2 regions of the Labrenzia sp. THAF35 genome follow, and region 2 is predicted to be linked to the other one. Evidence: riboswitches for the same ligand, from Rfam matches in the RefSeq annotation. Region 2 holds a riboswitch; the other holds the start of a gene.
What was found. A riboswitch is a leader RNA that binds a small molecule or an ion and turns the genes downstream of it on or off. The one in region 2 is predicted to bind S-adenosylmethionine.
Positions count from the first base shown of each region.

Region 1: another riboswitch for S-adenosylmethionine. It lies ahead of FIU93_RS27685 (O-succinylhomoserine sulfhydrylase); the one in region 2 lies ahead of FIU93_RS01015 (hypothetical protein).

Region 1 covers NZ_CP045380.1:6,036,224-6,039,775, forward strand. Annotated here, with positions in the region: gene FIU93_RS27680 (CDP-alcohol phosphatidyltransferase family protein) at 73-690, shown strand; gene FIU93_RS27685 (O-succinylhomoserine sulfhydrylase) at 687-1,886, opposite strand; SAM riboswitch at 1,932-2,011, opposite strand; gene FIU93_RS27690 (2'-deoxycytidine 5'-triphosphate deaminase) at 2,150-3,286, shown strand; gene FIU93_RS27695 (YigZ family protein) at 3,293-3,552, shown strand, end outside.
Region 2 covers NZ_CP045380.1:212,241-215,792, reverse strand. Annotated here, with positions in the region: gene FIU93_RS01030 (group III truncated hemoglobin) at 1-253, shown strand, start outside; gene FIU93_RS01025 (hypothetical protein) at 244-465, shown strand; gene FIU93_RS01020 (acyl-CoA thioesterase) at 731-1,075, shown strand; gene FIU93_RS01015 (hypothetical protein) at 1,307-1,606, opposite strand; SAM-I-IV-variant riboswitch at 1,648-1,772, opposite strand; gene FIU93_RS01010 (YoaK family protein) at 1,870-2,559, shown strand; gene FIU93_RS01005 (ABC transporter ATP-binding protein) at 2,588-3,337, opposite strand; gene FIU93_RS01000 (ABC transporter permease) at 3,334-3,552, opposite strand, start outside.

The DNA.
Region 1 (3,552 bases), 350 kb from region 2:
CGGAATTGCTTGAGATTTGAGGCCGGATTTTGCAAGAACACCATCTGTCAGACCCAAAACAGTGATCTCTTCATGTTCGATGCCCACCTGCGCCCGCTGATCGATCCGCCGTTGAACCGGCTGGGCCTGATCCTTGCCGGCACGGGGCTTACTGCCAACAGCGTGACGCTGGCGGGCTTTGCTGCCGGCATGGGGGCAGCCATCGCTATCGCAACGGGTCATACCCTGATCGGCTTGTTCCTGATCGCGGTCAACCGATTTGCAGACGGTCTCGATGGCGCGTTGGCCCGGGCAACGGCCAAGACGGATCTTGGCGGCTACCTCGACATCACACTGGATTTCTTTTTCTACAGCGCAATCCCTCTGGCCTTTGCCATACAGGACCCGGCCAGCAACGCTTTGCCGGCGGTGGCACTTCTTGCCAGCTTCTACGCCAACGGCTCGGCCTTTCTGGCCTTTGCCATCATGGCGGAGAAGAACAAGCTCACCACCGACGCTCAGGGCTCCAAATCGCTCTATTACATAGGCGGGCTGGCCGAAGGTACCGAGACCATCGCGCTATTCCTGCTGATGGCTCTGGTCCCCGCCTGGTTTCCTGCGCTTGCCTACGGTTTTGCCGCGATATGCGTCGTGTCCGCCGGCGCCCGGGTGCTCATTGGCGTGAAGGCGCTGCGGCAGACAGGCCGTTAGATCGCCTGGAGCGCCTTCTCGATATCTTCCAGCAGATCCTGCGGATCCTCCAGACCGATTGAAAGCCGCAGGATACCATCGGTGATACCGAGTTCCGCGCGCGCTTCCTCGCCAATCGACTGGTGCGTGGTCGTCGCCGGATGGGTGATCAGGCTCTTGGCGTCGCCCAGGTTGTTGGAGATCTTGACGATTTCCAGCGCGTTTGTGAAACGGAACGCGGCTTCCTTGCCGCCCTCGATTTCCATCGCCAGCATGGTGGATCCGCCGCTCATCTGGCGTTTGGCAACATCGGCCTGCGGGTGGTCGTCCCGGCCCGGATAGATCAGCCGCGCGACCTTGGACTGGCTTGCCAGATAGTCGGCAATCCTGCCCGCCGTTTCCGTCTGGCGCGCAACGCGCAGCGGCAGCGTTTCCAGGCCCTTCAACAGGACCCAGGCACTGAACGGGCTCATGTGCGGACCGGTATGCTTGATGAAGGGCATGACCTCGTCGTTGATCCATTCCTCATCCGACAGGATCACACCGCCGAGGCACCGGCCCTGGCCATCGATGTGCTTGGTGGCCGAATAGACGACCACATCGGCACCGAGCCGAAACGGCGACTGATACAGCGGGGTCGCAAACACGTTGTCGACGATCAGACGGGCACCGGCTTCCTTGGCGATCTGTGCCACGGCCTCGATGTCGATGACTTCCAGCGTCGGGTTGGTCGGGCTTTCCAGGAACAGGGCCTTGGTGTTCGGCCGGACAGCCGCCTTCCACTGCTCGATGTCCGTTCCGTCTACCAGCGTGCTTTCAACGCCGAAGCGCGGCAACAGTGTTTCGCAAATATAGCGGCAGGAGCCGAACAGGGCCTTGGCGGCAATCACGTGATCGCCTGCCCTTACCGCTGCCATCAGCGCCAGATTGACGGCCGCCATACCGCTGGCGGTTGCCCGCGCGGCCTCGGCCCCTTCCAGTGCCTTGATGCGGTCCTCGAACATGGTGACGGTCGGGTTGGCATAGCGCGAATAGACATAACCCGGGTCCTCGCCATTGAACCTGGCCTCGGCAGCTTCGGCACCGCTGTAGGTGAAGCCCTGGGTCAGGTAGATGGTCTCCGAGGTCTCACCAAACGGTGACCGCATGGTGCCGCCATGAACCAGAGTGGTTGCAGGGCGCCAGTTCTTGTTTCCGGTCTTGGTGGTCTCAGTCATGTCTTTCATTCGCTCCAAACGCAAAAAACCCCAGCCTCAAGACCGGGGTTCTCACCTCCGGCCTTTTTAGCAACTTGTTTAACGTGGCTGCAAGCCGGCCGGCCCAAATCACCACGAAGTGAGCCTGTCCTACGGGAAAAGCGGGCACAGGTCAATTGTCTTGCGCACGATCCTCTCAAAAGCCCCGTTCTGCCAGAATGCCTGTTGGCGCGGGCGGCCCGATCCTTTAATGACCATAGACCAGCATAATGCGGAACATCTTCATGAACGTCACAGCGGGTCAGGTCTTGAACGGAAGCGCACTTCTCACAGCAAACGGCATTCTGCCGGAACGGGTAATCCAGGCCATGTTCGCCGCCGGAGAGATTTCAGCGGACGCGCCGCCTGTCGCCGGTCAGATACAGCCTGCCAGCCTCGACCTGCGTCTGGGCAAGGAAGCCTACCGGGTGCGTGCCAGCTTCCTGCCGGGCCCCGACATCCAGGTCGCAGCTCGGCTTGAGCAGATGAAACTGCACACGGTCGACCTGAGCGAAGGTGCCGTCCTTGAAACAGGCTGCGTCTATATCGTGCCGCTGCAGGAAAGCCTCGCCCTGGCTCCCGATATTTCGGCAACCGCCAACCCGAAAAGCTCGACCGGCCGCCTGGATGTCTTCACCCGCGTCATCACAGACAACGGTCTTGCCTTCGACACCATTCCGGCCGGCTACACCGGTCCGCTTTATGCCGAAATCTCGCCGCTGACCTTTCCGATCCTCGTGCGGTCCGGGTCCCGCCTCAGCCAGATCCGCTTCCGGCGCGGTCAATCGCTCATTCCCGATGCGGAACTGGAAGAGGTGCACAAGGCCCACACATTGATGAGCGGCGGCAACGAGCGCATCGGCAACGGTGTGCAGCTCTCCATCGATCTGGAAGGGACCGGACCCAACAGCCTGATCGGATATCGCGCCAAGCAACACTCCGGACTGATCGATGTGGATGTCGTCGGCGCGCAGGACGTTCTGGATTTCTGGGAACCTATCTATCGCCGCCAGCGGGCGGAACTTATCCTCGATCCGGATGCATTCTATATTCTGGTCAGCCAGGAAGCTGTGCATGTGCCGCCGGACTATGCGGCCGAAATGGTGCCGTTCGATCCGCTCGTCGGCGAATTCCGTGTCCATTATGCAGGCTTCTTCGATCCCGGTTTTGGCCACGCCAGTGCCGGTGGTGTCGGCTCACGCGCGGTTCTTGAAGTCCGCTCACATGATGTCCCGTTCATCGTGGAACACGGCCAGACCATCGGGCGTCTGGTCTATGAACACATGGCGGAGCGCCCGGCGACACTCTACGGCGAAGGCATCGGCTCCAACTATCAGGGCCAGGCACTCAAGCTGTCCAAGCACTTCAAGGCACCCGCCTGACCGCCGATGGCCCTGAAAACCGTCACCCGTGAGTTCGAAGGATTTCTGGAAGACCGGAAGTCCCGCTTTCTGGCGCATCTGGTGCCGGTGGACATGTTCGACCAGCGGATGGAAGAGCTGCGCAAGGAACACAAGAAGGCCAATCACATCGTCACGGCGCACCGAAGACTTCTGGAAGACGACCGGATTGAGGAGAGCGGCAAGGACGACGGTGAACCGGCTGGCACCTCCGGCATGCCGACATTGCGCGTGCTGCAAGGGGCAGA
Region 2 (3,552 bases):
CGCCTACAAGGGCAAGCCCGTGCCGGCTCACCTGAAGCAGAAGGAGCTGGTAAGCACGGATTATGGCGAATGGCTCAGTGTCTTCCGGCCCGTGATCCGTGAATTGTTCGTGCCGGACCTTGCAGACGAGATTGTGGCCATTGCCGAACGCATCGCACAGAGCCTGTGGCTGGCCACCTTCGGAACCCCCGGAGCCAATCCGCCTGCCGAACTGACATCGCAACCCTCTGAATGGAGCGGATCATGCTGGTAACGATTGTCCTGATAGCGGAAGTGCTGGTGTTCGTCTGGTTCACCGTCTTTTCGCTGATGCTTCTGTCCATGTATCTGGATTCGCGCGGCATGCCGCTGCCGAAACTGGATGTCGCCGGCCGCACACTCATCGGCAGTGCGAAACTGGCCTTCATCACCGGCATCGTCGCCCTTTCGGCGATGACAGTCCTTGAAATCCAGGCCTTCAGCTAGAAAGCAACCGAAATGAATACCTCCAACCTTCTGCATCGCGGCCTGCCGATCCTGCTGATCTGGGTCGCTGCCCCCATGCCGTTGTGGATCATGGCAATCCTGATGTTTGTCCTTTGACGGTGGACTTGATCCGCAGTTCCTTCTGAGGCCCTCCGATCAACCACTTCTATTCTTGCAGGTGATGACCTAGTCTTCTTGCGAGAATCAGCGGAGGGGCTCAGGCGTGTACGACGAAAAGCCGACAGGCGATCTGACATTGCGCACCATGGCAATGCCTGCCGATACCAATGCCTCGGGAGATATTTTCGGGGGCTGGGTGTTGTCGCAGATGGACCTGGCAGGCGGTATCGCAGCCGGTCAACGGGCCGAGGGACGTGTCGTGACCATCGCGGTCGACAAGATGAAATTCATCCGGCCTGTGCATGTGGGCGACGTGCTGTGCGTTTATGCCGAAGTCCTTCGTGTCGGCAATTCGTCGATGGAAATCAAGCTTGAATCCTGGGCCCTGCGCCATCGCTACGGCCACCGTGAAAAGGTGACCGAAGCGGTCTTCACCATGGTGGCCGTCGATGACGGCGGCAAGCCGCGCCCGGTCCCCAAGCGAGACTGAGCGTCGCGATCTCATCCGGCTTGGTTCCCCAAAAAAACTCATAACAAACCTCATCCTGGGGAAGCGCGTCAGCGCTGCCTCGAAGGATGGGCGGTATACTGATGAGCAAGCGGCCCATCCTTCCAGAAAGGCCTTCGACCTTCCTCAGGATGAGGCGAGTTGTTGCAGCACGCCTGTATCAAACAAATTGGCAGAGTGCAGACGTTGTGCACCACACGGGGGCACGCCCTGTCAGTGCCTGACGGGTCCGTGCCGGTTGAGAATATCGGCAAAGAGGTCTTCATCGACAGCGCAGGTGCAGCCGTTCGCCCACAGTTGAAGCAGTGTTTTCAAACGCTCGGTGCGGGCGGTCTGGCTCAGCGGCGCCTTGTGCCGCGGTAGGCCACCCAGGATGCGCAGGGATTTGATCCGCGCCAGCACGCAGTCTTCAGCGGCCTGGCACCAGATATCCGTTCCGGCAAGCTTGGAGCTCGCCGCCACATGGTTCTCGATCAGATCTGCCGCACGTCCGGCAAAAGGGTCCTGAGACAAAAAATCCTCCATCGGTTGCCCGAGGAGGACTGGCGCATGCAAATTAACCGCTTAGTTGCCGGAAAGCCTCGGTTGAGGGTCTGACCAGCCGCATCCCTGTTGCGGAAACCACCTTGCCCGGAATGGCAGGTTGGCGAGGGCGCCAGCCCTTCTCTTGATGATGGCGCGCTTATGCCATGTCCAATCCGGCTTGGCAAGTCAGTCAGTGCATGGCACATCTTCCTCAAAGGACTAGCTCGGGAGCTCCACAATTGGACCGATCCATGTTGCATCACAGTCGGCCGTTGGTGCCGATCCTGCTCGCCTTTTGTGCCTGCTTCATCGATGTGGTCTGTATTCTCGGCCTGTTTCACACCTTCACGGCATTCATTACCGGAACGCTTGTCGTCTTGTGCACGGAGGTGTTTCACCAGGGGCAAAACGCGGCCCTGAAGGTCTTCGTGCTCGCGGTATTCTTCGGTTCAACTCTCTTCTGGTTCGTTTCGGTCACTGCGCTGGTGCGCAAAAACAGGATTGCCGTCCGGCATCTGTTCGCGCTCGAAGCTTTGCTGGTGGCGGGCTTCATGTTTGTCGCCGGTCTTGGAGATCCGTCAGCCGGAGGGCCGTTGTCCGCCGTCACTCTGACGGCTGTCGGCTTCTCCACCGTGGCCATGTCGTTGCAGAACGTCATCATGCTGACCCTGCTCAACAGGCATGTTCCCACGACCATCATGACCGGCAATACGCTGAAGCTTGTGCTCGGCATCGCCGACTATTTCACGCATCCCGAAACGCGGCCCGACAGCCGCTCCCGGATCCGTCACCAGGCCTTCGTCCTGATGGCCTTCGCGGCCGGAGGCCTCCTGGCGAGTTTCCTGATGACCGTCATGGGGTTCTGGGCGCTTGCGATACCTGTTGCGCTCCTGATGCTGCTGGCGATAGTCCAGCCGGTGCATGAGCCTCAAGTCGCCTGAAACCGGTGCCAGCTACTCATGCCGAAAATTATGAGCCCAAGCTGGGTGCTTCTTCCCTTTGGTGGTGCCGGTCGTAATCGATGCGGCCGTCGACCAGGTGGATACGCCGGTCCATCCTGTCGGCGAGATCGATATCATGGGTAACGGCGACGACGGTGGTCCTTTCGGTCTTCACAATGGCCTGAAGACTTTCGAACACCTGTTCCGTCGATACACTGTCGAGACTGCCGGTCGGCTCATCAGCAAGGATCAACTGCGGTGAATTGGCAAGTGCCCGGGCGACAGCGACGCGCTGTCGCTGCCCGCCGGACAATTGCTCCGGGCGGCGGTGAAGAAACTCTTCCAGACCCAGCGCCGCCAGAAGCTCCGTCGCATGGTCGAGTTGAGCCTTGGGGCTGCGTTTGCCGAGCCGCTGCATCGGGATCATCACGTTTTCCAGCGCGGTAAATTCCGGCAGCAGGAAATGAAACTGGAAGACGAAGCCGAGTTTTTCCAGGCGAAGATGCGCCATTTCGGCAGATGTCAGCGCATGGGTGGGAAGGCCGTCTATCCGGACCTCGCCGGACGTCGGCCTGTCCAGAAGGCCAAGCAGATACAAAAGCGATGATTTCCCGGAACCGGACGGACCGGTAATCGCAACGAACTCCGCCTCGCCAACCTGAAAGCTGACGTCCTGTACCAGTGTCACCGGCACGATGGCTGGCAAGATGCGGGTGAGGTTGCTCGCTTCCAGCAGAACGTGGCCGGGAGCCGTCTGTTTTTCCGCGGAAGGGGTCATGTCGCCCCTCGGATTATGTCGACAGGATTGAGCCGGGCGGCTTTCCTGGCGGGAATGTAGCCGGCGATCCCGGATGAAAACAGCGCCAACAGGCAGGCTATGATGTAGTGCAGGGCGGAAAAATAGATCGGCAGGTGGGTCATCTCCACGTCCTGGGTGAATTCGAATTTGACAGACGCGAGATAGCTCGACAGTCCGAAGCCGAGCGCTGAACC